Regions from separate parts of the Ensifer sp. D2-11 genome, predicted to be linked through region 2. Evidence: predicted binding sites of a transcription regulator. Region 2 holds the regulator's gene; the other holds the start of a gene.
What was found. The regulator LexA, encoded in region 2, represses DNA repair genes until DNA is damaged. The targets are predictions, from matches to a motif close to TGTTCNNNNTGTGTTCNG.
Positions count from the first base shown of each region.

Region 1 (4,193 bases), 380 kb from region 2:
CCGGCACGAGCCACTTGAAGAAGAACGCAACCTGGAAGAACCCGGGCGCGAGGCCCTGAAAAGCTCAGCATGTGCGGCGGATCACGCAGCGGCAGCGACAACCCGGTTCCGTCCGCCGTTCTTCGCCTGATAGAGCGCCATGTCGGCCCGCTTCAGCAAAGCCTCGGCCGTATCGCCATGCGGCCTCAGGGTTGCAATGCCGAGCGACGCCGTTACGTTCAGGACCGTCGCGGCCTGCGGAATGTCGAAGCCACGGCTCTCGACCGCCAGTCGAAGCCTCTCCGCAACGATTGCAGCCATTTCGGGCGTCGTATCCGGCATGACGATCACGAACTCCTCCCCGCCGAAACGGCAGGCAAGATCCGCGCCGCGCACCGTGGCGCGAACACGGTTGGCAAATTCGCGCAGTACATCGTCACCGGCATCATGGCCGTGAGTGTCGTTCACACGCTTGAAGCGATCGATATCCGTGATGCAGATCGACAGCGGACGCCCCCTTGTGGTCGCGCGATCGATCAGCAGCTTCAGGTGGTTTTCCAGATAACGCCTGTTGTGGAGGCCGGTGAGATCATCGGTCACGGCCAATTCGATCGTCTGCTGGACACTTGCGCGCAGGCGATCGTTGCAATGCTTGCGCCGGATCTGCGTGAGGGAGCGGGCGACAAGTTCGTTCGGATCGACGGGTCGCATGATGTAGTCCGTCACGCCCAGTTCGAGTGCGCGGACGATTCTCTCATCGTTTCCTTGCTCGGTTACCAGCAGGATCGGAATGAAGCGGGTCCGCTCGAGCGAGCGCAATTGCGAACACAGACGCAAGGGATCGTAATCGTCGAAATTCGCGTTGACGATGATCAGGTCGAAACTGCTTTCGGCGGCCTCGAACAGAGCGGCCTGCGGGTCCGATATGACGGCGACATCGGCGATCGGCTTCAGGGCACGGGTGAGCCGTTCCTGTGAAGAAGCGCGGCCATCGACCAGTAGCACGCTGCCGGGCTCGTCCGGCCGATCGACACGGGCCAGTTCCTGCAGCCCGATCGTTTGCGCCGTCTGGGCTCTGAGACGCAGCTCGTCGCTGACGTTCTTCAGGCGTACGAGGCTTTTCACGCGCGACATGAGCTGCAGATCGTTCACGGGCTTGGTCAGGAAGTCGTCGGCGCCGGCCTTCAGCCCGCGCACACGATCGGACGGCTGATCGAGCGCCGTTATCATCACGACCGGAATATGCGCGGTCCGGCTGTTCGCCTTCAGTCTTTCGCAGACCTCGAAACCGTCCATCCCCGGCATCATGATATCGAGCAGGACGAGATCCACCGGCGTCTTTTCGCATGTCGCCAATGCGGCGTGCCCGTCCCCGGCCGTAAGCACGTCGAAATATTCGGCCACGAGCCGCGCTTCCAGGAGCTTCACATTGGCTGGTACGTCATCAACGACGAGGATGCGCGCAGTCATATCGATCTTTCCGGCAGTCAGGCATCGCCCAGGTATGTTTTGATCGTCTCAATGAATTTTGGAACGGAAATCGGCTTGGAGACATAGGCCTCGCATCCCCCTTGGCGGATGCGTTCCTCGTCGCCCTTCATGGCAAAAGCGGTTACGGCAATGACCGGAATCACGTGAAGCTCATCATCTTCCTTGAGCCATTTCGTGACCTCGAGGCCGGAGACCTCCGGCAATTGGATGTCCATCAGAATCAGGTCGGGACGATGCTTGCGCGCGAGTTCCAGGGCTTCCATGCCGTTGCGCGTCTGGATCGTCGCGTAGCCCGAAGCCTCAATCAGGTCGCGGAAGAGCTTCATATTCAGCTCGTTATCCTCAACAATCATTACCTGTTTGGGCATGTCGATCCCTTGCTGTCTGCCGCCGCCTTGCAAGTCTCCGGGAGAGATTTAAGTTGCAACAACGGCGACTCGACCCATTTCGTCGATCGCCAGGCTAGCGCGATTTGGTTGAAAAATAGGTAATTGCGGCCGCCAAACGAGAAGAGAGCGCATATCATGAAGAACGCTGACGATACGGCGATCGCCATCCTCACCTGGCTCGCGAACGAGCCTGAGCTGATGTCGCGCTTTCTGGCGCTTACCGGCACCGATCCCGCCTCCCTGCGCAGCGCCATCGGCGAGCCGGGCTTCATGGGCGGACTCGTTGCGTTCCTGATGGAGCACGAACCGACGCTGATGGCCTTCTGCAACGAAACGCAAACCTCGCCGGAAGAGGTCGTCCGGGCGCACCATGTCCTCTCCGGCCCACGTGACTTCGAGGACTGAATGGTGCCGATACGCGATGTGCGCGGCGCGGTACACCGCCCGACGCCGAATGCGCCCTGACGACCAAACAGTGCCCCGAAGTCCGGCCGGCGATCGGCCGGCACCATCTCAAACTTAACAGCGATATCCAAAACAGCCTCCAGCCGCCGCCTTGAGACTCAGCAGCGTAGAGCGTAAAGTCGCCGCGTTCAACATTTGTTCCGGATATGATCGACAGCGCCGCCCCACCCTCCGGCTTCTGCCGTGATTGCCTCAAGGAGCAAGCCGCCCATTCACGGCGGTGTCTCGCCTGCGGCAGTCCGCGGCTCCTCCGGCACTCCGAACTCTACCGGTTGACCCTCGCGCATATCGACTGCGATGCCTTCTATGCCTCGGTCGAGAAGCGCGACAATCCGGAGCTCGCCGACAAGCCCGTGATCATCGGCGGCGGTAAGCGTGGCGTCGTCTCCACGGCCTGTTACATTGCCCGCATCCATGGCGTGCGCTCCGCCATGCCTATGTTCAAAGCCCTCGAAGCCTGCCCGCAGGCCGTGGTGATCAAGCCCGACATGGAGAAATATGTGCGCGTCGGGCGCGAGGTCAGAGCGATGATGCAGGAGCTGACGCCTCTCGTGCAGCCGCTGTCGATAGACGAGGCCTTTCTCGATCTGAGCGGCACCGAGCGGCTTCACCACGATCCGCCCGCCCGAACGCTTGCCCGCTTCGCCAAGCGTGTAGAGCAGGAAATCGGCATCACCGTTTCCGTCGGGCTTTCCTACTGCAAATTCCTGGCCAAGGTCGCCTCGGACCTTCAGAAGCCCCGCGGCTTTTCGGTCATCGGCCAGGCCGAAGCCGTCGACTTCCTGAAAGCCAAGCCCGTTACCCTCATCTGGGGCGTCGGCAAGGCCTTCGCCGCCACGCTCGAAAGGGACGGAATCCGCGCGATCGGGCAGCTCCAGACGATGGAAGAGGCGGACCTCATGCGCCGCTACGGCACGATGGGCCGGCGGCTCTACCGGCTTTCGCGCGGCCTGGACGAAAGGTCCGTGGAGATCGACGGAGAAGCGAAGAGCGTCTCCTCCGAGACGACCTTCAACGACGACCTGGCGCGCCAGGAGGACCTCGTAGCGCATCTGAGGGGCCTCAGCGAACAAGTGGCATTCCGATTGCGAAAATCCGCGCTGGCAGGGCAGACGGTGGTGCTGAAGCTCAAGACCGCGGACTTCAAGACCCGAACGCGCAACCGCCGGTTGGAAAGCCCCACCCGCCTGGCCGACCGCATCTTCCGCACCGGCCTGCAGCTGCTCGAGAAGGAGGTAGACGGGACGAAATACCGGCTGATCGGCATCGGTGTCAGTGATCTGGTCGATCCCGATCTCGCCGATCCGCCGGATCTTGTCGATCCGCAGGCCTCCCGGCGTGCCGCCGCCGAGGACGCGATCAACAGGCTGCGCGATAAGTTCGGAAAGACAAGCGTCGAGACCGGCTACACATTCGGCAAGGGGCGGCGCTGACAATAGCCGTCACGGTTGTACGACCGGACGGCTCCCGCATCGTATGGGGCAATTCCTTAAAGATTGAACGGTAGCCTGCTTCCACGGCTCCGCCTTGCGGTGCCGCCACTGTCTGAACGAGGGTAGGTGTTGCGTTTCGCTCTCCGGATGGGATTCGCGGTTTTCGTCATGGCGTCGCCGCCCGCGCTTGCGGCCGGCGCCAAGACGCCGTTGCAGGTCGTCGTATCGAGGGATCAGCAGTCCCTCGTCGTCTATGACGGCGACACTGTGGTCGCCACGTCGAAAGTGTCCACAGGAAAGGCCGGGCACGCAACGCCGACGGGCATTTTCTCGATCCTGGAGAAGCGCCGACGTCACGAGTCGAACATCTATTCGAATGCGCCGATGCCGTTCATGCAGCGGCTTACCTGGTCCGGCATTGCGCTGCACGGCTCAA
Region 1 covers NZ_CP096433.1:1,878,854-1,883,046, forward strand. Annotated here, with positions in the region: gene M1D34_RS09140 (PleD family two-component system response regulator) at 82-1,449, opposite strand; gene M1D34_RS09145 (response regulator) at 1,467-1,838, opposite strand; gene M1D34_RS09150 (DUF3572 domain-containing protein) at 1,995-2,264, shown strand; gene M1D34_RS09155 (DNA polymerase IV) at 2,471-3,757, shown strand; gene M1D34_RS09160 (L,D-transpeptidase family protein) at 3,887-4,193, shown strand, end outside.
Region 1: M1D34_RS09155 (DNA polymerase IV) is a predicted target of LexA. The motif match lies at 2,450-2,467, and genes of this name have one in related genera.

Region 2 (4,193 bases):
ATGCGGATGCAGCGCATGTTAGTCGTCGGAATTGCCCGGCTTTCGACGCCGTTTGGGCAGGAGGGCGACAATGACGCAGGCGAGGACCAAAGCGACCGGCCAGAAGTCGGTCGCCTGATCCCAACTCCACCTCCACATTTCATAACCCTCTAGGTGAGGCGGCGGCAGCTTTGCGCTGATCTCGAAATCACGTTTTTCGCGGCCGTGAAAGTGTCCGATGGCGAAGGCGAGGCCGATGATCAGCGCCAACCTTCTCGGTGCAATCACCATGAACAGCAGGGCGACGACTGCTGCAATACAGACGCCCTCGGCCACATGCCCGAGCCAATCGAAGTGGCGCTGAATGTAGCCCCAAGGAATATCCATCACATCGCGCTGCGAGTGCCGCCCTCCCGATGAGGCCGGCCGACGGGACGCTATAGCACAACCGCCGATCACGAGACCACATGGTCCTCCGGGTATCTCTCTTCGTGGACGTCGTCCGGAGCGTGGGCAACCTCTTCCGTCTTTCAGCATCCGGACGCGGAACTTCACCGGAAAGTACAACCTGTAGTTAATCCGAAGTGGTCAATGGACAGGAACATCGCGTTCGGCAACATTAGAGCACTTTCAGGAAAAGTGTGGACGGTTTTCCGTGCGGAAGGGCGTATTTTCAAAGCGTTAGCCCGCTCGTCACTCCGACGAGGCCGGACGAGATCGACGCCCCCAAGGCCGTCCGGGTCCCCAAGACGAGCATCACCTGCTTTGCAGCACTGTGGAGAGAAAAATGGCGCATCTGATCGGTGGCATCGCCCCTTGGCTCGGGCTCGACAACCACATCTTCGGCACGAACGATCCGGACATTGTCTTCGGAGACCCATTCACGACCGACAATAGCCTGGGAGTCTTCGAAATCGGCGGCTTCCTGTCTTCGGGGCAGGGTGGCCGCGACAGCCTTGACGGGCACGGAGGCGACGACACGCTCTTCGGCGACGCTTGGGCGATCTCCGATCAGGGGCGTGGTGGCGACGACCAGCTCGACGGCGGCGCCGGCGACGACACGCTGTACGGCGATGCCTTCTCGATCGATGTGAGTGACTCCGCGATCGTCGCCGGAGGGAACGATCGTCTCTCGGGCGGCAAAGGCAACGATACACTCTACGGCGATGGCTACAATTGCCTCAGAGGACGTGGTGGCGACGACTGGCTCGACGGCGGCGCCGGAGACGATATTCTCTCGGGCGACGCTTTCTCCCTCGGCGATTTTTTCGTTGGCGGGAACGATCGGCTCCAGGGCGGAGAGGGCCATGACAAACTCTACGGAGATGGCCTCGACCAGGGCGTCGTGGAATCCGGCATCGGCGGCGACGACCACCTCTATGGTGGTTCTGGCAACGACTTTCTTGTTGGAGATGTTCTTTTCTCACGTGGCGGCAGTGGCGGCAACGACCTGCTCGACGGAGGCAAAGGCGACGATGTCCTGTATGGCGATGCAGAGGTCGGCGTGGACACCGCGGGTGGGGACGACCTCTTGATTGGCGGCGCCGGTAACGATCAGCTCTGGGGCGATGGCCGACTTACCGCAGCCTTCGCGGTCGAGACCGGTGCCGATCAGTTCCTGTTTGCGCGGAACAGTGGGCGGGATGAGATCTTCGACTTCGAATTGGACAAGGACATCATCCAAATCGCCGGCTATGGCTACGACGACTTCGCCGATTTTCTGTCCAACATCGGCGACGATGCTGACGGGAACGCTGTCCTGCAGCTGAATGGCACGGTCGATCAGGTCACTCTGATCGGCATCCACGCTGCCGACCTCAGCGCTGCCAACTTCGTCTTTGCGAATGCGGATTTCGCCCTCGTCTGACGAGGGGAAGTTTGTCGGTAACAAAGCTGATCAGGTGTGGCTTTTGGAGGCCTCGGCCGGAATTGAACCGGCGTACAAGGATTTGCAGTCCTCTGCGTCACCACTCCGCCACGAGGCCTCTACGATTTGCGTTTTCAAATCGTGGCGCGGATTTAGAATGATTGACCGCAATCCGCAAGAGGGTACATTTGGAATAGGGACTTTTTTATTCTGTATAAATGTGTCTTCCGTTCTATGACCGGGCGTGGTCATAGCGTCCCAAGGCGCAATACTCCCACGTCAGCGCTTTGAAATTGCGTACTTTCGTAGGAAGCGGCTGCGCACCTGGTCAGGAAGCTCTAATGATAGCGCCGGATGAGGCCGACGAGCCTGCCTTGGATCTTGACCCGGTCCGGACCGAATATGCGTGTTTCGTAAGCCGGATTGGCGGCCTCCAGCGCAATAGAGGCGCCCTTGCGACGGAATCGCTTCAGGGTTGCTTCCTCGTCGTCGATCAGCGCGACGACGATATCCCCGGGGCTGGCGGTGCTTCCGTTCCGGATGATCACCGTATCGCCATCGAGGATGCCGGCCTCGATCATCGAATCGCCCTTGATCTCGAGAGCGTAGTGCTCGCCGCTGCCGATCATTTCAACCGGTACGGATATATCGTGCATATTGTTCTGGATTGCCGAAATCGGCACACCGGCGGCAATGCGGCCCATGACCGGAACGGCGACCGATGCGGCCTCGGCCGGCGGCGCCGGTTTCGGTGCGGGGGGCGGCGCAGCAGGCTTGCCCAGACTGCCTTCGATCACGCTCGGCGAAAAGCCGCGGCGGACCTGCGAAGCGCCCGCATAGGCCTCCGGCAGCTTGATGACTTCGAGGGCCCGGGCGCGATTAGGTAGCCGGCGAATGAACCCACGCTCTTCGAGTGCGGTGATCAAACGGTGGATGCCCGATTTGGACGCAAGGTCCAAGGCGTCCTTCATCTCGTCGAAGGACGGCGGGACCCCGGATTCCTTCATTCGTTCGTGAATGAACAGAAGCAATTCCTGTTGCTTGCGGGTCAGCATGGCGTCACTCCAGAATCGCGAAACAAATCAAGAACAGAACCTATCTGTTCCATATGTGTTCCGCAAGTGCCTAAAATTCCGTGAATTTCGCTTGCTGTTGAATGCCGATCCGCCCCGCGATCCGGCGTGTCGATGGCGATCGCTCGGAATTCGGGGCAGGGGCCGATACGCTCTCGCATGTTTTGGGCTTACGGCGGGCGGCGCAGTCGGTCGCCTATGCAATGCTAATAGGCAAGGCGCAGTCCGCCCGGCGTAAGAACGTCGAATTCAGGCTCGGGATAAGGCCCGTACCACTGGGTGTAGGTCGTGTTGGTCGAGCCTGTGCTGGCGCACCCCGAAAGGGCGAAGAGGGAAAAAATTACGGCTGCCACGAAAGATTTAACAGGCATGTTTTTCTCCACTCGCGGGAGTTGCCCAGACCTCGAACGGGTCAGACTAAAACTTTCTCTCAAATCAGCTTTTTTGGCAAGCAGCGAGCCGGCAGGGAGGACTGGTGGATGGTGGAGCCGAAGGGAGTCGAACCCTCGACCTCCGCAGTGCGATTGCGGCGCTCTCCCAACTGAGCTACGACCCCACTGGTCAACGATTGTATAAGAGTTTTCGGCCGACCGCGCCAGTGCATTCCACTTGCCGAATGCATCGCAATACAAAGATGAGACTGACAACTGCAAGCCGCGTCGGTGCCCGCCGGCCGGCAGATAGGGCGGAGTGCAAGATCACGAACACACAACGCCACTATCGGCTTTCAGCACTGGCTATTGAGCGATCGCGGGCGGCTGCCAAGAGCCATCGAGAATTGCCTCTTTGCCCCAATAGGCGCGGATGTAGAGCGAGAACTTCCCGTCCGGCGCGGGCAGCCAGTTGTTTTCCTTGTCGCCCCCAGGCGACTTCGCGCCTGCGTAGAGGGTAAGCGAACCGTCGGAGTTGCGCTTTAGGTTCTTGTTCTTGGTGCCGAGTGAGTAGCGTTTGAGGTCGTTCGCGTGGAAGAGATGCTTGTCGTTGTACAGGGTCAATGACCAGAAGCCGTTGACCGGCGGCTCCTGCCCGGCCGGGAAGGTGATTGCATAGCTGCCGCTGCCGCTGAGTTCTCCGCCCGCGCCGTCGTGGTCGGTGTAGAAATATTGCGTCTCGTTCGGCCGGTTGTCGAACATGTTCGATTTTGCCGTTCCGGTCCGGTTGAAATAGTCGACGCCGAACTGCGCATTGTTGGTCGAACGGTTCCATCCGTTCCCGGCCGGACGTCCGTTGTGCTTCCACTGGAAGAACGGCTGGATGACCTTGTCTTCGGTCTC
Region 2 covers NZ_CP096433.1:1,497,810-1,502,002, forward strand. Annotated here, with positions in the region: gene M1D34_RS07225 (hypothetical protein) at 19-366, opposite strand; gene M1D34_RS07230 (calcium-binding protein) at 767-1,846, shown strand; tRNA gene M1D34_RS07235 (tRNA-Cys) at 1,891-1,964, opposite strand; gene lexA (transcriptional repressor LexA) at 2,185-2,901, opposite strand; gene M1D34_RS07245 (hypothetical protein) at 3,126-3,290, opposite strand; tRNA gene M1D34_RS07250 (tRNA-Ala) at 3,400-3,475, opposite strand; gene M1D34_RS07255 (DUF1254 domain-containing protein) at 3,657-4,193, opposite strand, start outside.